DNA from 4 places in the Klebsiella electrica genome. Region 1 is predicted to be linked to each of the others. Evidence: predicted binding sites of a transcription regulator. Region 1 holds the regulator's gene; each other region holds the start of a gene.
The links. Region 1 encodes PurR, which represses purine synthesis genes. Its sites were predicted from a motif close to CANGCAAACGTTTGCNTG; they were not measured.

Region 1 (7,966 bases):
CCGCGCTGAATCCGTTCGGGCACCCCGTGTGCAGGGTGCCGCTGGGCATTAGCGCGCCGCGCGTTGCAAAATTACGCTGGACGGTTGACGCTGCAGGAAACGCATCCGCAGCATCATCATCACTGCCGCCGAGGTGAGCCCGATAATAAATCCGCACCAGAAACCCGCAGGCCCCATACGCGGAACCAGCGTATCCGTTAAGGCCAACAGGTAGCCGCTCGGCAGCCCCAGCACCCAGTACGCGGTAAACGTGATAAAGAAGATCGACCGCGTGTCTTTATATCCGCGCAAAATCCCGCTACCAATGACCTGTACGGAGTCAGAAATCTGATAAATCGCGGCCAGCAGCATCAGCTGGGAAGCCAGCAGGACCACTTCCGGACTGTCGTTATACAGTAGCGCAATCTGCTTACGCATCAGAATAGTGAAAATCGCCGTGACGACGGCCATGCAGACGCCAACGCCGACCCCGGTTCTGGCAGACACCTGCGCATCGAGGGTCGAACCCTGTCCAAGACGGAAGCCGACGCGGATGGTCACCGCTGCCGCTAGCGAGAGAGGTAAAACGAACATCAGCGAGCTGAAGTTCAGGGCTATCTGATGGCCCGCGACGTCCACAATCCCTAACGGGGAAACCAGCAGCGCAACGACCGCAAACAGGGTGACTTCGAAAAACAGCGCCAGCGCAATCGGCAGCCCGAGCTGCGCCAGGCGTTTAAGCACGCCGAAGTCCGGGCCGCTGAAGCTTTCATCGCTACGGATATCGCGCATAGAACGGGCGCGGCGTACCCAGGAGATCATGCAAAAGAACATCACCCAGTAAACGGATGCTGTCGCCACGCCGCAGCCGATGCCGCCCAGTTCGGGCATGCCAAAATGGCCGTAGATAAAGATATAGTTCACGGGAATATTGACCAGCAGGCCGATAAATCCTATCACCATCCCCGGTTTAGTTTTCGCAAGGCCTTCACACTGGTTACGTGCGACCTGGAAGAAGAGATAGCCGGGAGTGCCCCACAGCAGCGCACGCAGGTAGCCCACCGCTTTTTCGGCAAGGGCCGGGTCAATATTGTGCATCGAGCTGATGATGTACCCGGCGTTCCACAGGACCACCATGACCAGCAGCGACACCAATCCCGCCAGCCAGAACCCCTGACGAACCTGGTGGGCAATGCGGTCGCGGCGACCGGAGCCGTTTAGCTGCGCGATAACCGGCGTCAGCGCCAGCAGCAGACCATGGCCAAAGAGAATGGCGGGGAGCCAGATCGAGGTGCCAATCGCGACGGCCGCCATGTCGGTGGCGCTATAGCCGCCCGCCATGACGGTATCGACAAAGCCCATGGAGGTCTGGGCGACCTGTGCGAGGATCACCGGGATAGCCAGTGCTAATAACTGACGCGCTTCAATAAAATACTTCTGCACGTGAACACCTTTATATTGTTGTTATTTTGAGACTAAAAAAGCCGCCGTAAATGGCAGCAAGAAGAAAGAGCTGAAGGGATTTCCAGTCTATTGTAGCGAGGATGCGCCATTAAGCCAGTGAAAAAATGGTAGGGCACGATGCGCGCTGGCAACCTGTTTTGCCAACTGGTATTGTTCCCGACAGGTATAACGGTAATGATACCGTCACGAAAGTCTACAGGAGTAAAGCATGTTTACTGGCATTGTGCAGGGGACCGCTAAAGTGGTGTCCATCGATGAAAAACCCAATTTTCGCACCCATGTGGTGGAATTGCCTGAGCATATGCTCGCCGGCATCGAGACCGGGGCATCGGTGGCGCACAACGGTTGCTGCCTGACGGTCACCGAAATTGACGGTCCGCGCATCAGTTTCGACCTGATGAAAGAGACGCTACGTATTACCAACCTCGGCGCTGTAGAGGTGGGGGACGTGGTCAACGTGGAACGAGCGGCGAAATTCAGCGATGAGATCGGTGGCCATCTGATGTCCGGTCACATTATGACCACGGCGGAAATCGTCAAGATCCTGACCTCGGAAAATAACCGCCAGATCTGGTTTAAAGTTCAGGACCCGACGCTAATGAAATATATCCTCTATAAAGGATTTATCGGCGTCGACGGGATCAGCCTGACGGTCGGTGAAGTGACGCCGACGCGTTTTTGCGTGCATTTGATCCCGGAAACCCTGCAGCGCACCACGCTTGGCGTCAAAAAACTCGGCGACCGGGTGAATATCGAGATCGACCCGCAAACCCAGGCGGTCGTCGATACCGTGGAACGCGTGCTGGCGGCGAAAGAAGCAGCCCAGCGCCTGAGCGATGAATGATTGGGCGCCGCTGCCGGATGAAGAATGAAAGAAAAGGCATCCCCCGTGTTAACGGGGGATAGTTTTAGCGGGCAACGCGAAGGCCGTTTTCAACACCGCGAGAAAAGACGACCTGCCAGAGCTGAATATCGCGTGCGCGAAATGCTCCCGCGCAGGCGTTGAGATAATAGCTAAACATCCGTTTAAAACGTTCCGAATAGTTATCGGCGATCTCGGGCCAGCTGGCCAGGAAGCGCTCGTACCAGGCCATTAACGTGGTATCGTAATCGGCACCGATATTGTGCCAGTCTTCCATCACAAAATGGGATTCGCTGGCTTGCGCGATATGACGAACCGAAGGCAGGCAACCGTTGGGGAAAATATATTTATTGATCCACGGATCGACGCTGTGGTCCGTTTTTTTGGAGCCAATGGTGTGCAGTAAGAAACGACCGTCAGGTTTCAAATTACGATCTACCACGTCAAAATAGGTGGCGTAATTTTTAGGTCCCACGTGTTCAAACATCCCGACGGAAACAATGCGATCAAAGTGGTCATGCAGATCGCGATAGTCCTGCAGCAAAATGGTGACATCCAACCCTTCGCATCGCTGCTGGGCCATTTTTTGCTGCTCGGCGGAAATGGTCACCCCGACCACGCTGACGTGATAATTTTTGGCCATGTAGTAAGCCAGCCCACCCCAGCCGCAGCCAATATCCAGCACCCGCATCCCCGGTTCCAGCTGCAGCTTGCGGCAAATAAGATCTAATTTAGCTACCTGCGCCTCTTCCAGCGATTGCGCCTCTTTCCAGTACGCGCAGGAATATTGCATATAGGGGTCGAGCATACGGCTGAAAAGATCGTTGCCGAGGTCGTAATGTTCTTTCCCGACAATCCAGGCGCGCTTTTTACTTTGTAGATTAAACAGGCGAGCGCCCGCGACGCGCAACGTATCTTTGAGATGATGCGGGAGCTGATTTTCCAGCCCGGCGCGCAGTACTTTATGGAAGAATAGATCCAGCCGTTCGCAATCCCACCAGCCGTCCATATAACTTTCACCTAACCCCAGTGACCCTTCCTGCAAAACACGTTTAAAAAAGAGCGGATTGTTAATCTGCAGATCGGAGGGGGAGGGGCCATTGACTTCAATGCCCGCGCGACCGAGTAATTCGGTTGCAATTCGGTACCAGTCGTCGTTTGGTACGCTTACTTCTTCTATACACGATGAACTCATAGCTTCTCCATCACGCCCAAGTGATCAGAACCTTAAAACAGCGTAGACGCTTTTTTGGCTTTGTGAGAAATCTCACGGAATATCCGTGAAGCTGCTATCCGACGTAGAACAGAGGAAGGGCGAAAACCCTTGCCGAAAGGCCTTCCATGGTGAAACGGGATGCATCCTGCTCCCGTTAATCTTAAAAATTTTTTTATTTATGTGAAGCCGCACCAGTATAGGCCGCTGAGATCAGGCTTTCAATAAAAATATATTAGCAGGCTAATTACTGACCTGTAACATCACTGAAACGCATTTATGCATGCGATGACTCCGTGGTCAGGCACACGCTCTGACGCTGCATAAAATAGCCCAGCCCGGCCAGCACGATAGAAACCAGCATCACGCTGGTGGTGGTCAGCAGCGGCGTGGCAATCAGCGCCGAGACCAGCAGGCTGGTCATGAAGCACAGGCCGAGCTGCAGCGTGTTCTGCAACGCGGCGGCACGACCTGTCGCCTGGGGGAACGGCTTCAGCGCCTGGGCGACAACTATCGGGTAAATCCCGCCATTGACAATCGCCATCACGCAGAAGGGAATCATCACCACAATAATTGAGGCGTCCGCAGCCAGGCCCACCATCCAGGTTGCGGCCACGCTGACGGCGAAAATCACCAGTAGCCAGGGCAGCAGCTGTTGGCCCTGCCATTTCTGCAGCGCCGCGCGGCATCCATAGCCACCGACTAAAAAGGCGATAGTCTGCGGGACATAGCTAAGACCGATAGCGGTCGGACCGTAGCCCATCTCATGGAGAATAAACGGCGACCCGGTCAACCAGGCAAAAAAGCTGGCGGAGCAGGCGGCGTAAATCAGCACGTTGCCGCTGTATTCGCGTGAGCGCAGCAGCGTCATAAAGGTCAGTTTTTCGCGGGCGTCACCCTGCGGCCTGGCGACCGGCTTCAGGCGCAGGGCGGGGACCATCAGCAGCAGGGCGATGGCAAAAAGAGTGGCAAAAATGGTCTGCCATTCGAGATGGGCGAGCAGCCAGCTGCCGAGCAACGGCGCCAGAGCCGGCGATAACCCCACCAGCGGCATGATGGTGGCGAAAATACGGTTAGTGCGCTGGGCGGGATAATAGTCCGTGACCATCGCCTGCCAGGTCACCGCCGCCGCGCAGACGCCGAGAGCCTGGATAAAGCGCAGCGCCAGCATCAGGGTGGCATCGCGTACCCACAGCATTCCCAGACAGCCGATAGCGAAGATAGCCAGCCCGGTCAGCAGAATCGGTTTACGTCCGTAGCGGTCCGAGAGCGGGCCCCAGAACAGCTGCCCAATGGCGAAGCCGGCGAGGAACAGACTCAGGCTGGCGCTGACTGACGCCGCAGAGGTATTGAGATCCTGCTGGATAGCCGAAAAGGCCGGCAGATACATGTCGGTGGCCAGGAAACCCAGCACGCTGAGTCCCGCCAGCCACACTAAAAATCCTTTCCCCGGTTGTTGCATAACATTCTCTTATAGATACAGATAGGATGCCGCAGAGTGTAGGGAGTGCATTCTGGCTTGTGAAACGCTAATATTTTCTACATGCATTCAAAATTTTTGCAGGCAGAATATGTGGTCCGAATACTCACTCGAAGTTGTTGATGCTGTCGCCCGCAACGGCAGCTTCAGCGCAGCGGCGCAGGAGTTGCACCGCGTACCTTCGGCGGTCAGTTATACCGTCCGTCAGCTGGAAGAGTGGCTGGCGGTACCGCTTTTTGAACGCCGCCATCGCGATGTCGAATTGACCCCCGCCGGGCTTTGGTTTTTACAGGAGGGACGTTCTGTTATCAAAAAAATGCAGATCACCCGCCAGCAGTGCCAGCAGATAGCCAACGGCTGGCGCGGTCAGCTGTCGATAGCCGTGGATGACATCGTTAAACCGGCCCGTATGCGGCAGATGATTGTCGATTTTTATCGTCACTTTCCGGATGTCGAGCTGATTGTTTTTCAGGAGGTCTTCAACGGCGTCTGGGACGCGCTGGCCGACGGGCGCGTGGAGCTAGCTATCGGGGCCACCCGTTCTATTCCGGTGGGGGGGCGCTACGCTTTTCGCGATATGGGGATGCTGAGCTGGGATTGCGTGGTGGCGAGCCATCATCCGCTGGCGCAGATGACCGGCCCACTCAGCGATGATGTGTTGCGCAACTGGCCGTCGCTGGTCCGGGAGGATACCTCCCGCTCGTTACCGAAACGCACGACCTGGCTACTGGATAACCAGAAAAGGGTGGTGGTGCCGGACTGGGAGTCATCGGCGACCTGCCTGTCGGCGGGATTGTGCGTTGGCATGGTGCCGAGCCATTTCGCCCGCCCCTGGATTGACCGCGGCGAATGGACCGCGCTGGCGCTGGAAAACCCGTTTCCGGATGCCGCATGCTGCCTGACATGGCAGCAGAGCGACGCCTCGCCGGCCCTCTCATGGCTGCTGGATTATCTGGGGGACAGTGAAACGTTAAACCGGGAGTGGCTGCGGGCGCCGGAGTAGCCGGCGCCGCACGGGCGATTAGCGACGGTAGTCGACGAACGGGCCGTCGACGACAGAGCGGCGCTCTACCAGTCGCGGGTGAACCTCAATCGACTGAGATTCTTCACGCTTATTGACGATCCGATCCATCAGCATATTGAAGGCCGCTTCCCCCAGCGAGTCTTTCGGCTGATGGATGGTGGTCAGCGCCGGGCTGAAATAGCGGGCGTTACGCACGTTATCATAACCGATCAGCGAAATGTCCTGCGGCACGCGCAGACCCATCTCATCCGCAGCACAGATGGCGCCCATCGCCATGATGTCGCCGCCGCAGAAGACTGCCGTCGGGCGATGCTGCTGGCTGAGGATCTGCTGCATCGCGCGGTAGCCGGATTCAGGCTCGAAGTCGCCCTGAACAATCCAGTTTTCCGGAACGGCGATCTGCGCTTCTTCCATGGCTTTCATAAAGCCCGCCAGGCGCCCGGCGCCGGTGTTACGCTCCAGTGGACCCGGGATCACGCCGATTTCACGGTGGCCGCGTTCGATCAGGTAGCGACCAGCCATGTAGCCGCCTTCGAAGGCGTTATCGATCACCGAATCGGTGAAGTCGGCTTTGGATTCACCCCAGTCCATTACCACCATCGGAATATGGCGGTACTCTTCCAGCATACTGAGCACCGATTCCGGATATTCAGAACACATAACCAGCATGCCGTCGACGCGCTTTTGCGCCATCATCGACAGATAGGCCTGCTGTTTTTCCGGATCGTTCCACGCATTGCCGAGAATCAGGGTATAGCCTTTCTGGAAACAGCTCTTTTCTACGGCTTCAATAATCTCAGCGAAATAGGCCGCTTCGCTGCTGGTGGCCAGCAGGCCGATCGATTTGGTGTGATTAACCTTCAGGCTGCGAGCAACGGCACTTGGAGAATAGTGCAGTTCTTTGATCGCCGCCCACACGGCGTTGCGGGTCTCTTCCGCCACGAAACGGGTTTTGTTAATTACATGTGATACTGTTGTAGTGGAAACGTTTGCGCGCTTCGCTACATCTTTAATTGTTGCCATTACTTCTCACTCCAGACCTTGACCTGATCGTCTGATTATCGATACGTAAACGTTTGCCTGTACACACCCTGAAGACAATTTTCATCATTGCATCACGTCGGGAAAACGACACAGAACGACAGGAAGGGGTCAATGGCCGATACGCTTTCAAATTAGCGTGGGATTTTGTCCGATCTTGCGGCAAAGGGGAAGAGCAAAAATGTGCATCGCCCTAAAACATGGAAGATTTTTGCGCGATAGTGTGCAAAAATGAGCAAGCTCACTTTTCATGTGGGGATAACAGGGGGAAAAATTGATGGATACAGATTTAAAGTTTTCGCTGACGACAACGATTATTGTCCTGGGTCTTATCGTGGCCGCTGGCCTGACAGCGGTACTGCACTGATTTATCCGGGGGAGAGGTCTCTTTCCCCCGACATCCCGCCATTATTACCAATTTCGCAAAAATCTTTTGCCATTTCGTTTACTTTTGTTTTTTTGTGATTGATGTCATGCTTTTGACTTCTAATGAGATACCGTCGCCGATGACGGTCTGCTGGAGTCATTGCATGAAAATCAACTTCCCCTTATTAGCGCTGGCGATAGGCGCGTTTGGTATTGGTACCACGGAGTTTTCCCCGATGGGGCTGCTGCCGGTGATTGCCAAAGGCGTCGACGTGTCAATTCCGGCGGCGGGAATGCTGATCAGCGCTTATGCGATCGGCGTGATGGTCGGGGCGCCGCTGATGACTTTGCTGCTCTCTCATCGCGCGCGCAGAAATGCGCTGATTTTTCTGATGGCGATCTTCACGCTGGGTAACGTCCTCTCCTCAATGGCGCCGGATTACACCACGCTGCTGATTTCGCGCATTATCACCAGCCTTAACCACGGGGCTTTCTTCGGCCTCGGTTCGGTGGTGGCGGCGAGCGTGGTGCCCAAAC
Region 2 (7,966 bases), 2.6 Mb from region 1:
AATCGCAAGGATATATCATGAGTATAGTGATTCGCCGTTCGCGTAGTGATGAGAGCGAACAACTGATTGAAATCTGGCGTCGTTCCGTTGATGCGACGCATCATTTTCTTTCACAGCAGGACCGAAAGGAAATTGAGCGCCAGGTGTGTGAGTTTTTTCCCCGGGCGCCGCTATGGGTTGCGGCCACCCGTGAGGACAAGCCCTGCGCATTGATGCTGCTTTCCGAACAGCATCTGGAAGCCCTTTTTGTTGATCCTGACTTTCGCGGTATGGGCGTGGGTCGCCAGTTAGTCAGGTATGCTCTGGAATGGATTCCGGGACTCACAACCGATGTGAATGAGCAGAATGCTCAGGCGGTAGGGTTTTACGCGAATATGGGGTTTGTGGTGAGCGGACGCTCCGATCATGACGACCATGGGCGGCCCTATCCGCTGCTTCATTTGCGTTATGCCGGGCGTTAAAACGCAGAAAGCCCGTCCGTGAGGACGGGCTGCTTTCGCCATAAACCGCAGATAAACAAAAGGCCCGGTCTTTCGACCGGGCCTTCTGCTTTATTTGATGCCTGGCAGTTCCCTACTCTCACATGGGGAGACCCCACACTACCATCGGCGCTACGGCGTTTCACTTCTGAGTTCGGCATGGGGTCAGGTGGGACCACCGCGCTAGTGCCGCCAGGCAAATTCTTGGTGCTCAAAACGAATCTTTTACTCTGATGCTGCGTTGCCTTCGCTCGTAAACTCAGTCACATACTCCTGTATGCTCCTTCCTTTACTTCGCTTGCCGCCTTGCCTCAGCGCAAAATCTTTCGTTTTCGCTAATCTGTAATCTAAGCTGAAAATCAATCTCGTCTCTTCGCCAAAACAGCTTCGGCGTTGTAAGGTTAAGCCTCACGGTTCATTAGTATCGGTTAGCTCAACGTATCGCTACGCTTACACACCCGACCTATCAACGTCGTCGTCTTCAACGTTCCTTCAGGACTCTCAAAGAGTCAGGGAGAACTCATCTCGGGGCAAGTTTCGTGCTTAGATGCTTTCAGCACTTATCTCTTCCGCATTTAGCTACCGGGCAATGCCATTGGCATGACAACCCGAACACCAGTGATGCGTCCACTCCGGTCCTCTCGTACTAGGAGCAGCCCCCCTCAATTCTCCAGCGCCCACGGCAGATAGGGACCGAACTGTCTCACGACGTTCTAAACCCAGCTCGCGTACCACTTTAAATGGCGAACAGCCATACCCTTGGGACCTACTTCAGCCCCAGGATGTGATGAGCCGACATCGAGGTGCCAAACACCGCCGTCGATATGAACTCTTGGGCGGTATCAGCCTGTTATCCCCGGAGTACCTTTTATCCGTTGAGCGATGGCCCTTCCATTCAGAACCACCGGATCACTATGACCTGCTTTCGCACCTGCTCGCGCCGTCACGCTCGCAGTCAAGCTAGCTTATGCCATTGCACTAACCTCCTGATGTCCGACCAGGATTAGCTAACCTTCGTGCTCCTCCGTTACTCTTTGGGAGGAGACCGCCCCAGTCAAACTACCCACCAGACACTGTCCGCAACCCGGATGACGGGTCTACGTTAGAACACCAGCCATTAAAGGGTGGTATTTCAAGGTCGGCTCCATGCAGACTGGCGTCCACACTTCAAAGCCTCCCACCTATCCTACACATCAAGGACCAGTGTTCAGTGTCAAGCTATAGTAAAGGTTCACGGGGTCTTTCCGTCTTGCCGCGGGTACACTGCATCTTCACAGCGAGTTCAATTTCACTGAGTCTCGGGTGGAGACAGCCTGGCCATCATTACGCCATTCGTGCAGGTCGGAACTTACCCGACAAGGAATTTCGCTACCTTAGGACCGTTATAGTTACGGCCGCCGTTTACCGGGGCTTCGATCAAGAGCTTCTCCTTACGGATAACCCCATCAATTAACCTTCCGGCACCGGGCAGGCGTCACACCGTATACGTCCACTTTCGTGTTTGCACAGTGCTGTGTTTTTAATAAACAGTTGCAGCCAGCTGGTATCTTCGACTGAGTTCAGCTCCATGAGCAAGTCACTTCACTTACCATCAGCGTGCCTTCTCCCGAAGTTACGGCACCATTTTGCCTAGTTCCTTCACCCGAGTTCTCTCAAGCGCCTTGGTATTCTCTACCTGACCACCTGTGTCGGTTTGGGGTACGATTTGATGTTACCTGATGCTTAGAGGCTTTTCCTGGAAGCAGGGCATTTGTCACTTCAGCACCGTAGTGCCTCGTCATCACACCTCAGCGTTGAATAAACGACCGGATTTACCTAATCGTTCCGCCTACATGCTTAAACCGGGACAACCGTCGCCCGGCCAACATAGCCTTCTCCGTCCCCCCTTCGCAGTAACACCGAGTACAGGAATATTAACCTGTTTCCCATCGACTACGCCTTTCGGCCTCGCCTTAGGGGTCGACTCACCCTGCCCCGATTAACGTTGGACAGGAACCCTTGGTCTTCCGGCGAGCGGGCTTTTCACCCGCTTTATCGTTACTTATGTCAGCATTCGCACTTCTGATACCTCCAGCAACCCTCACAGGCCACCTTCAACGGCTTACAGAACGCTCCCCTACCCAACAACGCATACGCGTCGCTGCCGCAGCTTCGGTGCATGGTTTAGCCCCGTTACATCTTCCGCGCAGGCCGACTCGACCAGTGAGCTATTACGCTTTCTTTAAATGATGGCTGCTTCTAAGCCAACATCCTGGCTGTCTGTGCCTTCCCACATCGTTTCCCACTTAACCATGACTTTGGGACCTTAGCTGGCGGTCTGGGTTGTTTCCCTCTTCACGACGGACGTTAGCACCCGCCGTGTGTCTCCCGTGATAACATTCTTCGGTATTCGTAGTTTGCATCGGGTTGGTAAGTCGGGATGACCCCCTAGCCGAAACAGTGCTCTACCCCCGAAGATGAGTTCACGAGGCGCTACCTAAATAGCTTTCGGGGAGAACCAGCTATCTCCCGGTTTGATTGGCCTTTCACCCCCAGCCACAAGTCATCCGCTAATTTTTCAACATTAGTCGGTTCGGTCCTCCAGTTAGTGTTACCCAACCTTCAACCTGCCCATGGCTAGATCACCGGGTTTCGGGTCTATACCCTGCAACTTAACGCCCAGTTAAGACTCGGTTTCCCTGCGGCTCCCCTATTCGGTTAACCTTGCTACAGAATATAAGTCGCTGACCCATTATACAAAAGGTACGCAGTCACCCCATAAAGAGGCTCCCACTGCTTGTACGTACACGGTTTCAGGTTCTTTTTCACTCCCCTCGCCGGGGTTCTTTTCGCCTTTCCCTCACGGTACTGGTTCACTATCGGTCAGTCAGGAGTATTTAGCCTTGGAGGATGGTCCCCCCATATTCAGACAGGATACCACGTGTCCCGCCCTACTCTTCGAACTCACAGCCTGTGCATTTTAGTGTACGGGAGTATCACCCTGTACCCTGCGACTTTCCAGACGCTTCCACTAACACACAAACTGATTCAGGTTCTGGGCTGCTCCCCGTTCGCTCGCCGCTACTGGGGGAATCTCGGTTGATTTCTTTTCCTCGGGGTACTTAGATGTTTCAGTTCCCCCGGTTCGCTTCGTTAAGCTATGTATTCACTTAACGATAGTGTGACGAATCACACTGGGTTTCCCCATTCGGAAATCGCCGGCTATAACGGTTCATATCACCTTACCGACGCTTATCGCAGATTAGCACGTCCTTCATCGCCTCTGACTGCCAGGGCATCCACCGTGTACGCTTAGTCGCTTAACCTCACAACCCGAAACTGTTTCGTAAAACGGTTCGTGTTGCGAAAATTTGAGAGACTCGGACACACCGCTTTTCCTTTCTTATTACGGAGAAAGGGAACAGTGTGTCGTTTCAATTTTCAGCTTGATCCAGATTTTTAAAGAGCAAATATCTCAAACGTCATCCGAAGATGAGTTTTGAGATACTGAGGTCGGCGACTTTCACTCACACAAACCAGCAAGTGGCGTCCCCTAGGGGATTCGAACCCCTGTTACCGCCGTGAAAGGGCGGTGTCCTGGGCCTCTAGACGAAGGGGACACTGAAGTCTCAATCGCAAGACGCCTTGCTTTTTACTTTTCATCAGACAATCTGTGTGAGCACTACAAAGGCAGGTTCTTTCAGGTAAGGAGGTGATCCAACCGCAGGTTCCCCTACGGTTACCTTGTTACGACTTCACCCCAGTCATGAATCACAAAGTGGTAAGCGCCCTCCCGAAGGTTAAGCTACCTACTTCTTTTGCAACCCACTCCCATGGTGTGACGGGCGGTGTGTACAAGGCCCGGGAACGTATTCACCGTAGCATTCTGATCTACGATTACTAGCGATTCCGACTTCATGGAGTCGAGTTGCAGACTCCAATCCGGACTACGACATACTTTATGAGGTCCGCTTGCTCTCGCGAGGTCGCTTCTCTTTGTATATGCCATTGTAGCACGTGTGTAGCCCTACTCGTAAGGGCCATGATGACTTGACGTCATCCCCACCTTCCTCCAGTTTATCACTGGCAGTCTCCTTTGAGTTCCCGACCAAATCGCTGGCAACAAAGGATAAGGGTTGCGCTCGTTGCGGGACTTAACCCAACATTTCACAACACGAGCTGACGACAGCCATGCAGCACCTGTCTCAGAGTTCCCGAAGGCACCAAAGCATCTCTGCTAAGTTCTCTGGATGTCAAGAGTAGGTAAGGTTCTTCGCGTTGCATCGAATTAAACCACATGCTCCACCGCTTGTGCGGGCCCCCGTCAATTCATTTGAGTTTTAACCTTGCGGCCGTACTCCCCAGGCGGTCGACTTAACGCGTTAGCTCCGGAAGCCACTCCTCAAGGGAACAACCTCCAAGTCGACATCGTTTACAGCGTGGACTACCAGGGTATCTAATCCTGTTTGCTCCCCACGCTTTCGCACCTGAGCGTCAGTCTTTGTCCAGGGGGCCGCCTTCGCCACCGGTATTCCTCCAGATCTCTACGCATTTCACCGCTACACCTGGAATTCTACCCCCCTCTACAAGACTCAAGCCTGCCAGTTTCAAATGCAGTTCCCAGGTTGAGCCCGGGGATTTCACATCTGACTTAACAGACCGCCTGCGTGCGCTTTACGCCCAGTAATTCCGATTAACGCTTGCACCCTCCGTATTACCGCGGCTGCTGGCACGGAGTTAGCCGGTGCTTCTTCTGCGAGTAACGTCAATCGATGAGGTTATTAACCTCACCGCCTTCCTCCTCGCTGAAAGTACTTTACAACCCGAAGGCCTTCTTCATACACGCGGCATGGCTGCATCAGGCTTGCGCCCATTGTGCAATATTCCCCACTGCTGCCTCCCGTAGGAGTCTGGACCGTGTCTCAGTTCCAGTGTGGCTGGTCATCCTCTCAGACCAGCTAGGGATCGTCGCCTAGGTGAGCCGTTACCCCACCTACTAGCTAATCCCATCTGGGCACATCTGATGGCATGAGGCCCGAAGGTCCCCCACTTTGGTCTTGCGACGTTATGCGGTATTAGCTACCGTTTCCAGTAGTTATCCCCCTCCATCAGGCAGTTTCCCAGACATTACTCACCCGTCCGCCACTCGTCACCCGAGAGCAAGCTCTCTGTGCTACCGTTCGACTTGCATGTGTTAGGCCTGCCGCCAGCGTTCAATCTGAGCCATGATCAAACTCTTCAATTTAAGTTTGATGCTCATGAATTAAACTTCGTAATGAATTACGTATGTTCACTCACTGAGACTTGGTATTCATTTTTCGTCCGAGGACGTTAAGAATCCATGTCACTTTGAGTGCCCACACAGATTGTCTGATAAATTGTTAAAGAGCAGTTGCGACGGCGCTTAGCGCTCTGTCGCGAGGTGGCGTATATTACGCGCTTTCCTCTTTCAGAGTCAACCTCATTTTTCAGAAGTTTTCTCTTTCAACCCGGCGGCTTGTCTGCCGTTGTTCCGTGTCGATGGAGGCGCATTATAGGGAGTTCTCGAACGCCCGCAATAGAAAAATTGCAGAAAAATGACTGACTGCTGCATTCCCCAGCAAAACCCCGCTTTATACCCTGTTACACACAGAATTATCCACAGACCGTACCGCTTGTTAGCGCATAAAGCCCAGCAAAAGCCCCTTCTATATAAAGAAGAGAGCGGCAAAAAAGAGAAAGATAAAAATTCGCGAGCGTTGCGCAAACGTTTTCGTTACAATGCCGCGCTATGACAAGGATGCCCGGTGGGGTGCGTCAGGTGAGTTTTTAGACAAAAATTCACCTAACGCTCTCTGTAATGTTCAAATCCTGGGGATTTAATACCATGCAACAACGTCGTCCAGTCCGCCGCGCTCTGCTCAGTGTTTCTGACAAGGCCGGTATCGTCGAATTCGCGCAGGCTCTTTCCGCTCGTGGTGTTGAGCTACTGTCTACGGGTGGTACCGCACGCCTGCTGGCTGAGAAAGGCCTGCCGGTAACCGAAGTCTCTGACTACACCGGTTTCCCGGAAATGATGGATGGACGCGTTAAGACCCTGCATCCAAAAGTACACGGCGGCATTCTCGGCCGTCGCGGCCAGGATGACGAGATCATGGCCCAGCACGCTATCTCTCCTATCGATATGGTTGTTGTTAACCTTTATCCGTTCGCCCAGACCGTCGCCCGCGAAGGTTGCTCGCTGGAAGATGCGGTGGAAAACATCGATATCGGCGGCCCGACAATGGTGCGCTCCGCGGCCAAGAACCATAAAGACGTGGCTATCGTCGTGAAGAGCCATGACTACAACGCCATTATTAAAGAGATGGATGCGAATGACGGTTCCCTGACTCTGGAAACCCGCTTCGATCTCGCCATTAAAGCTTTCGAGCACACCGCCGCCTACGACAGCATGATTGCCAACTACTTCGGCAGCATGGTTCCGGCCTATCACGGTGAGACTCAGGAAGCCTCCGGCCGCTTCCCGCGTACGCTGAACCTGAACTTTATTAAGAAGCAGGATATGCGCTACGGCGAGAACAGCCATCAGCAGGCTGCCTTCTATATAGAAGAAGAAATTAAAGAAGCGTCGGTTGCGACCGCTACTCAGGTTCAGGGCAAAGCCCTTTCTTATAACAACATCGCCGATACCGATGCGGCGCTGGAGTGTGTGAAAGAGTTCAGCGAACCGGCCTGCGTGATTGTTAAACACGCCAACCCATGCGGCGTTGCGGTCAGCTCCTCAATTCTGGATGCTTACGATCGTGCCTACAAAACCGACCCGACCTCCGCATTCGGCGGCATTATCGCCTTCAACCGCGAGCTGGATGCAGAAACCGCGCAGGCCATCATTTCCCGTCAGTTTGTTGAAGTGATCATTGCGCCATCCGCCAGCGAAGAGGCCCTGAAGATAACGGCGGCCAAACAGAACGTCCGCGTTCTGACCTGCGGCGAGTGGGCGGCACGCGTTCCAGGCCTCGATTTCAAACGCGTTAACGGCGGCCTGCTGGTTCAGGATCGCGATCTGGGCATGGTCAGCGCCGGTGAACTGCGCGTAGTAAGCAAACGCCAGCCGACGGAACAAGAACTGCGTGATGCGCTGTTCTGCTGGAAAGTGGCGAAGTTCGTGAAATCCAACGCCATTGTTTACGCCAAAGAGAATATGACTATCGGCATCGGCGCGGGTCAGATGAGCCGCGTTTACTCTGCCAAAATCGCCGGGATTAAAGCCGGTGACGAAGGTCTGGAAGTCAAAGGTTCGGCAATGGCCTCCGATGCCTTCTTCCCGTTCCGTGACGGTATCGATGCGGCTGCGGCGGTTGGTGTAACCTGCGTGATCCAACCTGGCGGTTCTATCCGCGACGATGAAGTGATTGCCGCAGCCGACGAACACGGTATTGCGATGATCTTCACCGACATGCGCCACTTCCGCCATTAATTCACGGAGCAGAACATGAAAGTATTAGTGATTGGCAACGGCGGCCGCGAGC
Region 3 (7,966 bases), 980 kb from region 1:
ATAGCCAGACCCGGAGCAAACACCGCTTTGCGTTCTTCCGACAGACCCGGCAGGCTGAGCGCGTCAAAGTTTTTATACTTCAACACTTCACTCACCAGCATTTCCAGGCGCTCCGGAGTGATAAAACCGTCTTTCTCACCCATGGCGATCAGCACTTCCTGTGCCGCTTTAATGGTGCCGGATGCGCCCAGCGCCACATTCCAGCCCTGGATGCGGAACTGCCACGCCAGCGTTTCCAGTTTCTGCACGGCCGACAGGCGCGCGCGCTGGAAATTCTCTTTATTGATGGTGCCGCCAGGGAAATAGATCTGCGAGAAGCTGACGCAGCCCATACGACGGCTCTCAACCAGACGCGGTTCGAAATCCTCGCCGATCACCAGCTCCGTCGACCCCCCGCCGATATCGATGACCAGCTTACGGCCCCGTTCCGGCTGCGTATGCTCGACGCCCATAAAAATCAGCCGCGCTTCTTCGTTACCGGAGATTATCTCTATCGGATAGGGCATCACCTGTTCCGCGCGCTTAAGAAATTCCGCGGCGTTGGTGGCCTGGCGTAAGGTGTGTGTCCCGACGATGCAGACGCTGGAGGGAGAAAAACCCTGCAGGCGTTCGGCAAACAGCGACAGGCAGTTCAGCCCGCGGGCGATCGCCTCTTCGCTGAGCACGGAATTTTCATCCAGTCCATCGGCCAGGTGAACCCGCTGTTTCAGGCGACCGATGATCTGCATGGCTCCGTCGACGACACGGGCGATCACCATATGAAAACTGTTTGAACCAAGGTCGACCGCAGCGAACTCCTGCGGACGAGGGGTTTTTTCGTTTATTGGCATAGGTTAGTCGGGTTGTTCGAGTGATTTGAGATAGTCGTAGATCGCCAGCTGTGCACGCACTTTACGGCGATTGCCGCGCGGTACATAGCGATTACTCAGTTCTTTATCAAGATAGCGTGCTTTGACCGTATCGTTGAATAAGAGATCAAAAATATCCAGTACGCGCTGTTTTAAACGTGGATCCAGCAGCGGCACGGCGACCTCAATACGGTAGTCAATATTGCGCGTCATCCAGTCAGCAGAGGAGAGCCAAACCTGTTTATCACCGCCGTTTTCGAAAACATAGACACGATCGTGCTCAAGGAAACGGTCGACGATACTGATGACGCGAATGTTTTCGCTGATCCCTTCCAGCCCAGGAATCAGAGAGCACATACCACGAATCAACAGGTTAACGGGAACCCCGGAACTAGATGCGGCATACAGCCGGTCCACCAGGCCTTTATCGACCAGGTTATTCAGCTTCAGCGTGATGCCGGAAGGCTGGCCATTCTGGGCGTTGGCGATTTCTCTGTCGATCATCTCATACAGCAGGCGGCGCGAGTTCTGCGGCGAAACCAGCAGGTAATCGAAGCTCACCGGGCGGTATGGGTTTTCGATAAAGTTAAAGACGCGGCGCACTTCATTGGTGATACGCGCATCTGCCGTCAGCAGCGAATAGTCGGTGTACAGACGGGCGGTTTTTTCGTTGAAGTTACCGGTCCCGATATGCGCGTAGCGGACGACTTCTTCACCCTCTTTACGCGAGATCAGGAACAGCTTGGCGTGAATTTTCAGCCCCGGTGCCGAGAAGATAACGTGTACGCCCGCTTCGGTCAGACGTTTGGCCCAGTGAATGTTGGCCTCTTCGTCGAAACGCGCCTGCAGTTCCACAACGACGGTGACTTTCTTACCGTTGTGGGCGGCATGAATCATGGCGTCAATAATGCGCGAATCTTTGGCTACACGGTAGATATTGATTTTGATAGCCAGCACGCTCGGGTCGAAAGAGGCCTGACGCAGTAATTCCAGCACGTGTTCAAAGGTATGGTACGGATAGTAAAGCAACACGTCGCGTTCGCGAATAGCGTCAAATCCGTTGCGGAATTTATCAAACCACAGGTGACGCAGGCGCGGCATTGGCTTGTTGACCAGATTGGCTTTGCCCACATTCGGGAAGCCGATAAAGTCTTTAAAATTGTGGTAGCGACCGCCTGGCAGCATGGAGTCATAGTTGGAGATAGAGAGCTTATCACGCAACATTTCAACCATCGCATCCGGCATATCGCGCTGATAGACAAAACGCACGGGCTCTGCGGTCAGACGCTGTTTCAGACTGGAGGACATGAGCTCCATCAGGCTTGATTCCATCTCGTGCACCAAATCATATTCAGCGTCACGGGTCATCTTCATCGAATAAGCGTTGAGCGCGTCGTAATCGAAGAAACCTTTAAAGATATCATCCAGACAATAGCGTAGGATATTATCAAGAAGAATCATTGGCTTGCGTCGGCGTGGGGCTTCCGGCGGCAGGTTAACAAAACGCGGAACTTTATCTGACGGAATTTCCAGCAGGGAATAATTGATGGTTTCACCGCGGATAATCTCAACGGCCAGATAGGTGTAATCATCTTTCAGGAATTGCACCAGATCCGTTTCGCGATTAATCAGGATTGGCGTAATGTGCTGGCGAAGATACGTCTTAAAGTAATTACGCAGCCAGGACTGCTGATTGACGGATAGCTGGCGTTCATTAATCAGGAAAATCTGATTACGCGCCATTTCCAGCAGCAGCTCATTATACAGGCTGTCAAATTCCTGATCGGCCTTCAATACGCGGGCCTGAATTTTGCCTAACAAATGGCGAGAATGGGCGGTACTGCCTTGTTCTTCGCTAATTATGATGCGGCGCTTAAGTTCAGCGAAGCGCACTTTATAAAATTCATCGAGGTTGTTGGAGTAGATGCCCAAAAAGCGCATGCGCTCAATCAGTGGGTTACTTTTATCCGCGGCTTCCTGAAGTACGCGTTCGTTAAAGGACAACCAGCTGAGTTCTTTCTCGATATATAGCTTTTCCTGGCCCATTACAACTCACACTCCGGTTGATTGATGTTGCTTTTTCATTATGGCGAGCTTTGCCATTGAATGTCCAACTATGTCAAAGAAGTATGACAGTTTTCTTTCAATATGCTGTGAACAAAAACGATGGCGAGCGAGTGCCGGTTTTGTGTACAAAACAAGGCTGTTCCTGAATATAAACGGGGCAAAAATCATCTCTGATTTGAACAACATAGGGGGAAAGCGGCAGGCGGTGCATCGATAAAATACGCCTCTGGCGGAGAGCCGGAGGCACTGATGATTATTCTTCAGCCGCATGGCCCTGTGGCGGCAGAGGGACGTTATCAAGCCAGGCCACATTCCCTTCCATGCGCAGACGGCCGTCCAGAAACCAGCTCACCACCAGCGGGTAGATGGCATGTTCCTGAGTCTGCACGCGAGCGGTAATCTCGTCTTCGCTATCCCCGGCAAAAACCGGCACCTTGGCCTGCAGAATTACCGGACCGCCGTCGAGCTCATCGGTGACGAAATGCACCGATGTACCGTGCTCCTCATCACCGTTTTCCAGTACCTGGCGATGGGTATGCAGCCCCGGGTATTTTGGCAACAGCGACGGGTGGATATTCAGCAGACGCCCCTGATAATGGGCGACAAACGCCGGGCTAAGGATCCGCATGTAGCCTGCCAGCACCACCAGATCCGGCGCATAAGCATCGATCTCATGCATCAGTTCGCGATCGAAAGCTTCGCGATTGGCGAACTGGCTGGCCGACAACGCATGGGCCGGAATACCGGCCTCACGCGCGCGTTCAAGGCCGAACGCGTCGGCCTTATTGCTGAATACCGCTCTCAGGGTGCCGTTAATCTGCTTTCGGCCGCAGGCATCAATTATCGCCTGCAAATTGCTTCCGTTACCGGAAATCAGCACCACTATGTTTTTCATTCAATGACCACACGCTGTTCGGAATCAGAAGCTTTGATATAGCCGATTTTCCACGCGTTTTCACCTTTCTCGTTCAGCAGCGCCATAGCGCTGTCAGCGACGTCTGCCGGCAGGGCGATAACCATGCCGACGCCGCAGTTAAAGGTACGGTACATTTCATGGCTGCTGACGTTACCGGCCTGCTGCAACCAGTTGAAGACTTCCGGCCATTGCCAGGAGGACTCGTCGATGACTGCCTGGGTATTGTCCGGCAGCACGCGCGGAATGTTTTCCCAGAAGCCGCCGCCGGTCAGGTGGGCGATCGCGTGAACTTCAACGTTAGCAATCAGGTCCAGCACCGACTTAACGTAGATGCGGGTCGGCGCCAGCAGATGGTCGGCCAGTGGCGAACCGTTCAGATCGGTCGTCTGCGGATCGACGCCGCTGACTTCGATAATTTTACGCACCAGCGAGTAGCCGTTGGAATGCGGGCCGCTGGAGGCCAGCGCGACCAGCACGTCGCCATCGGCAACTTTGCTGCCATCGATAATTTCTGATTTTTCTACTACGCCGACGCAAAAGCCCGCGACGTCATAGTCTTCGCCGTGGTACATGCCCGGCATTTCCGCCGTTTCGCCGCCAACCAGCGCGCACCCGGACTGCAGGCAGCCTTCGGCGATGCCGCTGATCACGCTGGCTGCCGTATCGACATCCAGTTTACCGGTCGCATAATAGTCGAGGAAAAACAGGGGTTCTGCACCCTGGACCACCAGGTCGTTGACGCACATCGCCACCAGGTCAATACCGATAGTATCGTGGCGTTTCAGGTCCATTGCCAGACGCAGCTTGGTGCCGACGCCGTCAGTGCCGGAAACCAGAACCGGCTCGCGGTATTTTTGCGGCAATGCGCACAGTGCGCCGAATCCGCCCAGTCCACCCATCACTTCCGGGCGGCGGGTTTTCTTCACCACACCCTTGATACGGTCGACGAGCGCGTTGCCTGCATCAATATCTACGCCGGCATCTTTATAGCTGAGAGAGGTTTTATCGGTCACTGCGAAATCTCCACACATTTGCGGTAGCAAGAAAAATCGGCGCAATTCTAACAGGGAAAGCAAACGTTTGCGAGCCTGCTTTGCAGTCGGCGTGAATCGGCAGCGATATGAACAAATTTGAACCGGTTCACGAAAATGGAACCGGGTACATTCTTGTACTTGCCTCAGACATCGGGAATAGCCATCATGCCTATGAAACCGGTTTCTTTTTTTATTCAGGAGAGCCGAAGGTAGATTCCGCGGGGATTCAGGGGGAAGAGACGGGATGAACATTGCCGCATTTGATATCGGCGGAACGGCGTTAAAAATGGGCGTCAGCACCGCTGCGGGCGAACTGCTTAAAAAAGATAAGCAGTCGATAAGTGACAGCGACGGCGACCAGATACTACAGGCGATGCTGGCATGGATTGCCGCTCACCCGGAGTGCGAAGGTGTGGCGATCGGCGCGCCAGGCTATGTCAACCCGCACACCGGCTTTATTGAAATGGGCGGCGCAATCCGTAAGTTCGATAATTTCGCGATTAAACACTGGCTGGAGCAACAGACCGGGCTACCCGTCGCCATCGAAAACGATGCGAACTGCGTTCTGCTCGCCGAGCGCTGGCAGGGTAAAGCGGCCGACATGAGCGACTTTCTGGTTCTGACGATCGGCACCGGCATTGGCGGCGCGATTTTTTGTCACAACCAGCTGGTGCATGGCGCGCGTTTTCGCGCGGGCGAATTTGGCTATATGCAGACCGAACGCCCAGGCGCTCGCGATGTCCGCCGCTATTCAATGAATGAAAACAGCACGATGCGCGTCTTGCGGCACCGCTATGCCGGGCATGTCGGTAAATCGCCGGAAGCGGTAACCGGCGAAGAGATCTTCGATCGCTACGAGGCGGGCGACGCGGTCTGCCAGCGGCTGGTGGCTGACTTTTTCAACGGTCTCGGTACCGGTCTGTACAACCTGGTGAACATTTTTGATCCGCAGGCCATTTTCATCGGCGGCGGCATTGTCGAACGACCGGGCTTTTTGCCGAAGTTGCGTGAACATCTTGCCTGGTTCGGTATCGCCGACTATCTCGACGCCGTCAGTCACGGCAACGATGCCGGTTTGCTGGGGGCGGTTTACCATTTTAATCAGCAAAATCGATCGCTTAGCGGCGATTGCTCATAAGGAAGAGAACATGTCTGGATTTAAAGAAGGTTTTCTGTGGGGCGGCGCGGTAGCGGCGCATCAGCTGGAAGGCGGTTGGCAGGAAGGCGGTAAAGGCGTCAGCGTGGCCGATGTGATGACCGCCGGCGCGCACGGCGTGCCGCGTGAAATCACCCATGGCGTACTGCCGGGGAAAAATTATCCCAACCATGAGGCGATTGATTTTTACCACCGCTATAAAGAAGACATTCAGCTGTTTGCCGAAATGGGTTTTAAATGCTTCCGCACTTCGATTGCCTGGACACGTATCTTCCCGCTGGGTGATGAGTCTGAGCCTAATGAAGCGGGGCTCCAGTTCTATGACGACCTGTTTGATGAATGCCTGAAGTACGGTATTGAACCGGTGATTACGCTCTCTCACTTCGAGATGCCTTACCATCTGGTGACCGGGTATGGCGGCTGGCGTAACCGTAAGCTGATCGACTTCTTCGTCCGCTTTGCGAAAGTGGTGTTCGATCGCTATCAGCACAAAGTGAAGTACTGGATGACCTTTAATGAGATCAATAACCAGGCTAACTTCCACGAAGATTTTGCCCCGTTCACCAACTCCGGTCTGAAGTATCTGCCGGATGAAGATCGCGAGCCGGTGATGTATCAGGCGGCGCACTATGAGCTGGTGGCCAGCGCCCTGGCGGTAAAAGCCGCCCGCGAGATTAATCCCTCGCTGCAGGTGGGTTGCATGATTGCCATGTGTCCGATTTATCCGTTCTCCTGCGCCCCGAACGATGTGATGATGGCAATGAACGCCATGCATCGCCGTTACTGGTTTACCGACGTTCACGTCCGTGGCAAGTACCCGCAGCATCTGCTGAACTACTTTGCGCGTCGCGGTTTCGAGTTGGATATCACTGAAGAAGACCGTCAGGCGCTGACCGAAGGCTGCGTCGACTATATTGGCTTTAGCTACTATATGTCGTTTGCGACGAAAGCGACCGATGATAATCCGCTGCTGGATTATGACGAGACGAAGAGCCTGGTCTCCAACCCGTACGTGCAGAAGTCAGACTGGGGCTGGCAGATTGACCCGGTTGGCCTGCGCTACTCTCTGAACTGGTTCTGGGATCATTACCAGCTGCCGCTGTTTATTGTGGAGAATGGCTTTGGGGCCATCGACGTGCGCGAAGCTGACGGCACGGTGGACGATCGCTACCGTATCGATTATCTCTCCGCGCATATTGCCGAGATGAAAAAAGCGGTGGTTGAGGACGGCGTTGACCTGATGGGCTATACCCCATGGGGATGTATCGACCTCGTTTCCGCCGGTACCGGTGAAATGAAAAAACGCTACGGCTTTATCTACGTTGATAAAGATAATGAAGGCAACGGAGGGCTGGATCGCAGCCGGAAGCGCTCCTTCTCCTGGTATCAACAGGTTATCAGCAGCAACGGCGAAACGTTGTAAAACGCCCCTCAGGCTTCGTACCACCCCGCCCGTGCGGGGTTTTTTTATTTTGATTTATACTGGCTCAGGCAGCGCAAAGCATTTTGGTTGATCCCGGTCAAACATATCGGCTATGGCGCAAATGGAAAAAAGCGGTATAATCCCGCGATTTTTTTTGTGGCTGCCCCTCAGAGGAGAAAGAAAATGAAGATTGTGGAAGTGAAACACCCGCTCGTCAAACACAAGCTGGGCCTGATGCGTGAGCACGACATCAGCACCAAACGCTTCCGTGAACTTGCCTCTGAGGTAGGTAGCTTACTGACGTATGAAGCCACTGCCGATCTGGAGACAGAGAAAGTCACCATCGAAGGCTGGAATGGCCCGGTAGAAATCGAGCAGATCAAAGGGAAGAAAATCACCGTTGTGCCGATTCTGCGCGCCGGTCTGGGGATGATGGAAGGGGTTCTGGAGCACGTACCGAGCGCGCGTATCAGCGTGGTGGGGATCTATCGTGACGAAGAGACGCTGGCGCCGGTGCCTTAT
Region 4 (7,966 bases), 960 kb from region 1:
AAGCGATTCTGGCGCGACGTTTCATGAAGCGCATTGCCAGGCGGCCAATCGCATTGCCAAGCCGGTAAATCAGTGGATAGGGAAGCTGAACAACCAGCCACAGCAGGCCAATACCTAGCCAAAGCAGCCAGTAACGCGGATGCAGCAGCGCCGCGGAAAATTTAGGTAAATGGGTCATCTCATACCTGTTTAAATAAGCAACTCATTCTATTATCGCATTTTTTCATGCTTCAGCCAAAACGGCTGTCCCAGGTGGCATTTATTGTTAAATGCGAACCAACAGGAGTGAAATGAATGTAGCGCAAAATGTGGGGATGTAAATTAACGTCGTTTGCTATATGATGCCGGCCGTTTATTTACCTCATTTCCTATGTCGAGCAGGTACACCATGCCAGTGTTACATAACCGCATTTCAAATGAGACGTTAAAAGCGCAGATGTTAGCTGAGAGCGAACCGCGTACAACGATCTCGTTTTATAAATATTTCACCATTGTGGATCCAAAAGCCACGCGCGATGCATTGTGGATTGCCCTCACCAGATTAAACGTCTTTGGGCGTATCTATCTGGCCCACGAAGGAATCAATGCGCAAATCAGCGTGCCGGAGAGTCAGGTCGACGCGTTACGTGAGTTTCTCTACGCCTTTGACCCGGCGCTGGATGGTCTGCGTCTGAACATCGCGCTGGACGACGACGGAAAATCCTTCTGGGTGCTGCGTCTGAAAGTCCGCGATCGTATCGTGGCGGATGGGATCGATGATCCGACGTTTGATGCCTCAGACGTTGGCGATTACCTGAAAGCGGCGGAAGTGAATGCGATGCTGGACGATCCTGAGGCGGTGTTTATCGATATGCGCAACCACTACGAGTACGAAGTGGGCCATTTTGAACAGGCGCTTGAAATTCCGGCGGACACATTCCGCGATCAGCTGCCGAAAGCGGTCGAGATGATGCAGGAACATAAAGATAAAAAAATCGTTATGTACTGCACCGGCGGTATTCGTTGTGAAAAAGCCAGTGCCTGGATGAAGCACAACGGCTTCAGTAAAGTCTGGCACATTGAGGGCGGGATTATTGAGTATGCCCGCCGCGCGCGTGAACAGGGGCTGCCGGTACGCTTTATCGGTAAGAACTTTGTCTTTGACGAGCGGATGGGCGAGCGCATCTCCGATGACGTGATTGCCCACTGCCATCAGTGCGGCGCGCCGTGCGATAGCCATACTAATTGCCTGAATGACGGCTGCCATCTGCTGTTTATCCAGTGCCCGAGCTGCGCCGGGAAGTTTGCCGGCTGCTGTAGCGAGGCGTGCATGGAAGAGCATAAGCTGCCGGAAGAGGAGCAGCGTCAGCTGCGCGCCGGGCGGGAAAATGGCAATAAGATCTTCAACAAATCTCGCGGCCGTCTGAACACGAAGCTGGGGATCCCGGATCCTGAAACCTCAGAAAAACCATAACCAGATAAGATCAACGATCGCCAGCAGCAGCCACAGCGCGAGATAAATCATAAAGTGCTCGCGGACGTTGTTGACCAGTAAATCATACAGGCGACGCATAAACTCTCTCTGTGATGAACGGCCTCTTTTGAGGCCGTTTTTTATTGCCCGAATCAACACCGCGCACGGCGGCAGGTTATCGCTGAAAGCGTGCCAGCGAGAAGGGGCTCAGGTCGAAGGCTGGCGTCTCCCCCAGGGCAAACTGCGTGGCAATCTCCCCCAGTACCGGGGCGAATTTGAAACCATGGCCGCTTAATCCGCTAATCAGCAGCGTCTCAGGATGGCCGGGGAGGGTGTCGATAATAAAGTCTTCATCCGCCGTATTATCGTAGGTACAGGAGGCGCCATGCAGACAGCCGCCGATACCGGGCAGCACGTTACGCAGGAAGCTGAACGACTCAGAGCCGTCGGTGACCACCGCGCCAAATGGCGTACGTTCTTCTGGCGTGGAGATAAGCTGCCCGCCGTTGTGCTTGCCGATCTTCAGCTCATTGTCTTGCGCCGGAAAACCATAGAACTGATCGCCGTTGGGCAGCTCACCGGTAAATGCCGGGAAGTTGTTTTTGCTGCTGTAGCGGCCATCAGCCTGGAACCAGGCAAAGATTTTGCGCACCGGCTGGATCGGCAGGCCGGGCAGCAGACACGTGACCCACGTCCCGGCGCTGACCAGCAGTTTCTTGCCGCTGTAGCTGCCGTCGGCGGTGTCGATGGTCACGCCATCCGGGTGATGATGTATGGCGGTAACCGGGCAATTAAACAGCTGAGCGCAGCCCGCCTCACGTGCAAGACGTATCCAGGTTTCGATGGCCAGCTCGCTACGTAACACCCCGGATGCCGGTTCGAATATTCCCCGGTAATCTTCCGGGACGCGAATCTCAGGCCAGCGGGCCATGATAGCCGGAGCATCCATCTCTTCGACGTTCAGCTGAAACTCCCGGGCGCTGTTGGCAACGTTGCTGAGAAACGCCGAGTTTGCCGGGCCGAGGTTAATCACCCCGGTGCGTTCGAAGATGGCCTCGCCGCTGAGAGTAGCAAGCTCATCCCACAGCGCCTGCGCACGCAGCACCAGCGGGACATATCTCTCTCCTTCACCGTAGGCGTGGCGGATAAGGCGCGTATTACCGTGATGGCTGCCTTCCTGATGCGGAGGGGTATGCGTGTCGGTCATCAACACGTTAAGTCCAGCCCGGCGGGCATAATAGCCGGCAGCGGCGCCAGTGGAGCCGCTGCCGATAATGATGAGGTCGTATTGCATGGTCTGTTCCGGTTTTTTGCTTTATTAGCAGGGTAATTAACAACCTGCACATATACAAGCCCGAAAATAAATCAGGCACCCGCAGGTGCCTGTTGAGTTGGCGTATATCGATCGCGGCATTATTATTAATGCCTGCGGTACTCGTTTACCTGGTATTCACCTGATTCTATCTTCGCAATACCTGCTTCCAGGATAGAAATAAATTGACGTGCGACTTCCGTCGTTAGCCATAGCGTCTGGCCAATTTCAGCTTCGTTACTGCTTTCATGAGTGGGGTTTTGGTAGTGCAGGCGCAACATCATGGCATCGTAGCTATCAACGGTGCTGATGTCCCATCCGACGAGGGGATGGGTCTGGATGACTTCATTATTCTTTTCCATCATAACCCCTTATTCATATGTTAAAAGACAACAATTCTCGAGGTTTAATGCATATTTTTTGAAGCAAGTTAATTATATCAGGTGTTAAGAATAAACTCGAGAAATTAAATCAAACGGGGCGAGGTCACCTCTTTTTGGTGATTTTTTGTACAGGACGCGATCCGCGAAACGTTATTTCTTAAGCAAATGAACGGGAGAAAAAAGAAAAATCTGAGGCTGAAACGGGGATAAAAAAAGCCGGGGCGACCCGGCAAAAAAAGCACAATGAGGGAGCAAATAAAATTTGCTGTCCCTGACGCTATGTCCTGGCGGCGGCTTCAGAGGGGCCTGCTCAGTTTGCTCAGAGCCTACGCCATTCTGCAGCAGCATACCGCCAGAGAGGGTCAGGATACGTCATGGACAAACCAGTCATCAGCGCTTTCCCAGGTTTCTTGCAGGATTTCGCTTATCCGGTCTTTATCTTCTTTCAGGCCGCCAATGACCGACAAATTGTTATTGGCGGCAAAACGTACGGTTACCTGGCTTGAATGAGCCGGGAACTGCTGTTCGATGCGTCGGGAGAGTTCATTGTTTAGCGCTTCTAAGGCGCCGTTGGGTAAGGCTGTGGATTTGGCGATAGACACTTCGATGCGCATGATTGCCCCCTGTGTAATATACTGTTTATTTATACAGTATTAGGTTTGCATTTACAACAAGGGGCAACGCTTTTATTTTTTCATCGTCCAGCGCAGGGTTTCACCGGCAAGGAAAGGCACCAGGCTATCGTCCGGCAGGGCGATGCTTTCAACGACGGCGCTCTCTTCGCGCACCAGCTCAACAAAGGTCTCATTCACCGGCAGGCCGTAGAAACGCGGACCGTTCAGTGAACAAAACGCTTCGAAGTGCTGCAGGGCATTCATCTCTTCAAACACCGTTGCATAGCTGCCCAGCGCGGTCGGCGCGTTAAAGCAGCCGGCGCATCCGCAGCTGGCTTCTTTACGATGGCGGGCGTGCGGGGCGGAGTCGGTTCCCAGAAACGCGCGGGTAAAACCGCTGGCAACCAGTTCACGCAGCGCCTGCTGGTGAATATTGCGTTTCAGAATCGGCAGACAGTAAAGATGGGGGCGCACGCCGCCAACCAGCATGTGGTTACGGTTAAACATCAGGTGCTGAGGCGTAATGGTCGCGGCCAGCAGTTCGTTGCCGTCGCGGACGTATTCGGCGGCATCTTTGGTGGTGATATGTTCAAATACCACCTTCAGACCCGGTAAACGCTGACGCAGCGGCTCCATTACCGTTTCGATAAAGCGCGCTTCGCGATCGAAGATATCGATCTCGGCGTGAGTGACTTCACCGTGAACCAGCAGCGGCATACCCAGTTTTTCCATGCGCTCCAGTACCGGCATAATGGCATCGATGCTGGTGACGCCGTGGCTGGAGTTGGTGGTGGCATTGGCCGGGTAGAGTTTGGCCGCCGTGAATACGCCAGCGTGGAATCCACGCTCCAGCTCTGCCGGGTCGAGCGTATCGGTCAGGTAGCAGGTCATCAACGGCGTAAAGTCGTGCCCGGCGGGAACGGCGTCAAGGATTCGCTGGCGATAGGCTATCGCCGCTTCAACGGTGGTGACAGGCGGCACCAGATTCGGCATCACGATCGCCCGGCCATAAAACTCACTGGTGTAAGGCACGACGGTCTTCAGCATATCGTCATCGCGCAGATGGATATGCCAGTCGTCAGGGCGGCGGATTTTCAATACCTGGGGTTGTGCTGTCATGGAAAGCTCCGGCTAATAGGGTCAGTCATCAGGGCTGTTTTTGCCGGGCACTAAGGATAAGCGTAAACGTTTTCCTTTGCATCAATTTCCGTAAAAAAACGGGCGCCGCAGCGCCCGTCATATTAATCGGTGAACGGGATGATAATTTCGCCCGGTTTCACCTCGATGCCTTTCGCGTATTTTTTCGCCAGCGCTTCGCCGGTGCTGGCGTCTTCGCGCAGAACGTAGGCTGGCTGTTGGTTAAAATAGCTGCGCAGAGACTGGTTCAGGTAGGGAATCAGCGTTTGCACGACGGACTGCAGCTTCTCAGGCGACACTTTCGCATCAACCACTTCCATCTCCTGCAGGAAGATCGCGCCTTTGTCTTTATTAAAGACCGGCAGCGCCTTGAGCTTCAGATCGATGGTGGCTTTCTGATTGCCGAACAACGAGTTCAGATCCAGGTTGGCAATACCGCTCAGCGTCACTTTGTTCGGCTCTTCACGGCCAATCGCGCTGGTCAGATCGCGTAATTCAATATGCGCATCCGCCACGCCCGGCAGGCCGATATCTTTAGCGAAATGGTTACGTTTCTGCAGCGCCTGGTTAATTTCCTGCTCGCTGACTGAATACTGCGTGAGCTGGTTACAGCCGCTCAGAAGGCCGCTGACAAGCAGCGCGGCCACGATAAACATCTTTTTCATTGGATTCCTTAACGGTCATACCAGGGCTTATCCTGACATAAAGCAGCATGGCCTGCCAGCATTCGGCGCACTAGCGGAAAATGCTGAAAACAGGCCTTACGTTGCGGGCCGGGTCAGGTACGTGGCTCCAGCATGCCGGATGTCGAGCGCTTCTGGCTGAACTGCCACCACAGGGCAATGAAGGTAAACAGACCGATAATACCCAGCATCAGCCACGGCAGTTCGGGCTGATTCAGCGCTTTACCCGCATCGAACAACCATCCGCCGCCGGCGTAGCCAAACGCGCCGCCAAAGGCCAGCCCCAGTCGGCTAAAGCCCATATAGCTGCCGCGCGCCCGGGCGTCGGCTAAAGAGGCGCCCAGCGTTTCCCGCGCTGGTTCGGCGATGATCGAGCCCATATAGAAGAGACAAATTAGGGTAAACAGCTGCTGTAAATTGCTGGTCAAGCCAATGGGCAACATGGCGACGGTCATCACCAGTAACCCGGCCATCAGCCGATGTTCCAGGCGAAAGCGCTGTTCGCTCCAGCGGGCGATGGGGTAGAGCAGAGTCAACGAGATAGTGGCTTCAATGGCGTACATCCATTTCACCGCGGTCGGTGAACCGGCGATGTCGTTGACCATAATCGGCAGCATCAGCATCACCTGGACGGCCAGCATGTAGTAGCCGGTGAGCGTCAGAACGTAGGTGACAAAGCGCTTATCGCGCAGCACCCGGCCCAGACCTTCCCGAACCGGGGTTTTCACGGTGGAGAGCTTCCACGCCGGGAGATACCAGGCGTTGAACGCGGCGCAGGCGACAAACAACGCCGCGCCCACGCTGCAGACAAGACGGAAGTCATATTGCAGCAGCCAGCTGCCGAGCAGGGCGCCGATCACCGCCCCGGCGCTGTCCTGCATCATCAGAATCGAAAAGAACCGCCCGCGCTGATGCGGATGCACCAGCTTGACGACCAGCGCGGCGCGCGGCGGATCGAACAGCGTGCCGCCGAGGCCGGAGAGAATGCAGGAGAGCCACAGAACCCACGGCTCATGGGCCACGGCCATTGCCGCGAAACCGCCCGCGCGCATGAGCATGCCGGTGACGATCATCGGTTTGGCGCCAAAGCGATCGGCGACCGCGCCGCCAAAAATGCCTAATCCTTGCTGTACCAGCTGACGCAGGCCGAGCGCAATCCCGACCATCAGCGCCGCCCAGCCCATCTGGTCAACAAAGCGAATAGAAATCAACGGAAAGACGACAAAAAAGCCCAGCACCACCAGCATGTTGTCGACCAACAGGAAATATTTACCCAGGCTCCTTGCCTGCGATACGCGGGACATTTCCCCTCCAGGGAAAATAAACAGTTACCGGGATAGTGTGCGGGGAATATGCTGACTTTCCCAGCATCCTTGCGACAATATTTTTTTATCAAAATGCAAGATCGATAGAGTCTATTCATCGAAAAAGGGAGCTGGTGCAGAAAATGGTATGTTGCTGTTTTCACACAAGCGTTCAGGACAGGTATAGTGAAGAGAGCAGGGTAATCAGTCAGGGGAACAGGAGAAGGGAATGTTTGGCTATCGCAGTAACGTACCTAAGGTGCGTTTGACGACGGACAGGCTGGTGGTGCGGCTGGTATACGATCGTGACGCCTGGCGTCTGGCCGATTATTACGCGGAGAATAAAGGGTTCTTAAAACCCTGGGAGCCGGTGCGCGACGACAGCCACTGCTACCCCTCTGGCTGGCAGGCGCGTTTATCGATGATTTCCGAGTTTCATAAACAGGGATCGGCATTCTATTTTGCGCTGCTCGATCCGCAAGAGAAAGAAATTATCGGCGTGGCAAATTTTTCCAATGTGGTACGCGGGTCGTTTCATGCCTGCTACCTCGGTTATTCCATTGGCGAGAAGTGGCAAGGCCAGGGGCTGATGTTTGAAGCCCTGACCGCGGCGATTCGCTATATGCAGCGCACGCAGCATATCCATCGCATCATGGCCAACTACATGCCGCATAATCAACGTAGCGGCGATTTACTGGCTCGTCTTGGCTTTGAAAAAGAGGGGTACGCCAAAAATTACCTGCTGATTGACGGGCAGTGGCGTGACCACGTACTGACGGCGTTGACGACCCCGGACTGGACTCCGGGTCGCTGAGGAGAAAGCATGAAATATCAGTTAACCGCACACGAAGCGCGCGTCATCGGTTGTTTGCTGGAAAAACAGGTCACCACGCCTGAGCAGTATCCGCTGTCGGTCAATGCGGTGGTGACTGCCTGCAATCAGAAAACCAACCGCGAGCCGGTGATGTCGCTGAGCGAAAGTGATATTCAGGATCTGCTGGATGCCCTGGTCAAACGCCATTACCTGCGTACCGTCAGCGGTTTCGGCAACCGGGTGACCAAATATGAGCAGCGGTTTTG

Region 2: the regulator PurR is predicted to act here: its motif matches at 6,198-6,215, upstream of purH (bifunctional phosphoribosylaminoimidazolecarboxamide formyltransferase/IMP cyclohydrolase).
Region 3: the regulator PurR is predicted to act here: its motif matches at 4,901-4,918, upstream of purM (phosphoribosylformylglycinamidine cyclo-ligase).
Region 4: the regulator PurR is predicted to act here: its motif matches at 4,941-4,958, upstream of pyrC (dihydroorotase).

The regions. Positions count from the first base shown of each region.
Region 1 covers NZ_CP041247.1:2,318,302-2,326,267, forward strand. The annotation lists gene Electrica_RS11005 (LysR family transcriptional regulator) at 1-9, shown strand, start outside; gene mdtK (MdtK family multidrug efflux MATE transporter) at 49-1,422, opposite strand; gene Electrica_RS11015 (riboflavin synthase subunit alpha) at 1,652-2,287, shown strand; gene cfa (cyclopropane fatty acyl phospholipid synthase) at 2,352-3,500, opposite strand; gene punC (purine nucleoside transporter PunC) at 3,796-4,980, opposite strand; gene punR (DNA-binding transcriptional activator PunR) at 5,090-6,001, shown strand; gene purR (HTH-type transcriptional repressor PurR) at 6,020-7,045, opposite strand; gene cydH (cytochrome bd-I oxidase subunit CydH) at 7,341-7,430, shown strand; gene Electrica_RS11045 (MFS transporter) at 7,594-7,966, shown strand, end outside.
Region 2 covers NZ_CP041247.1:4,990,440-4,998,405, forward strand. The annotation lists gene Electrica_RS23855 (acetyltransferase) at 18-461, shown strand; rRNA gene rrf (5S ribosomal RNA) at 561-676, opposite strand; rRNA gene Electrica_RS23865 (23S ribosomal RNA) at 877-3,784, opposite strand; tRNA gene Electrica_RS23870 (tRNA-Glu) at 4,003-4,078, opposite strand; rRNA gene Electrica_RS23875 (16S ribosomal RNA) at 4,164-5,703, opposite strand; gene purH (bifunctional phosphoribosylaminoimidazolecarboxamide formyltransferase/IMP cyclohydrolase) at 6,325-7,914, shown strand; gene purD (phosphoribosylamine--glycine ligase) at 7,930-7,966, shown strand, end outside.
Region 3 covers NZ_CP041247.1:1,337,874-1,345,839, forward strand. The annotation lists gene ppx (exopolyphosphatase) at 1-830, opposite strand, end outside; gene ppk1 (polyphosphate kinase 1) at 834-2,894, opposite strand; gene purN (phosphoribosylglycinamide formyltransferase) at 3,169-3,810, opposite strand; gene purM (phosphoribosylformylglycinamidine cyclo-ligase) at 3,807-4,844, opposite strand; gene bglK (beta-glucoside kinase BglK) at 5,110-6,003, shown strand; gene Electrica_RS06480 (6-phospho-beta-glucosidase) at 6,014-7,444, shown strand; gene upp (uracil phosphoribosyltransferase) at 7,628-7,966, shown strand, end outside.
Region 4 covers NZ_CP041247.1:3,274,785-3,282,750, reverse strand. The annotation lists gene Electrica_RS15785 (Kdo(2)-lipid IV(A) acyltransferase) at 1-178, opposite strand, end outside; gene trhO (oxygen-dependent tRNA uridine(34) hydroxylase TrhO) at 389-1,453, shown strand; gene Electrica_RS15775 (YceO family protein) at 1,439-1,552, opposite strand; gene solA (N-methyl-L-tryptophan oxidase) at 1,629-2,747, opposite strand; gene bssS (biofilm formation regulator BssS) at 2,873-3,127, opposite strand; gene dinI (DNA damage-inducible protein I) at 3,511-3,762, opposite strand; gene pyrC (dihydroorotase) at 3,835-4,881, opposite strand; gene Electrica_RS15745 (lipoprotein) at 5,004-5,564, opposite strand; gene mdtH (multidrug efflux MFS transporter MdtH) at 5,678-6,886, opposite strand; gene rimJ (ribosomal protein S5-alanine N-acetyltransferase) at 7,116-7,700, shown strand; gene Electrica_RS15730 (YceH family protein) at 7,710-7,966, shown strand, end outside.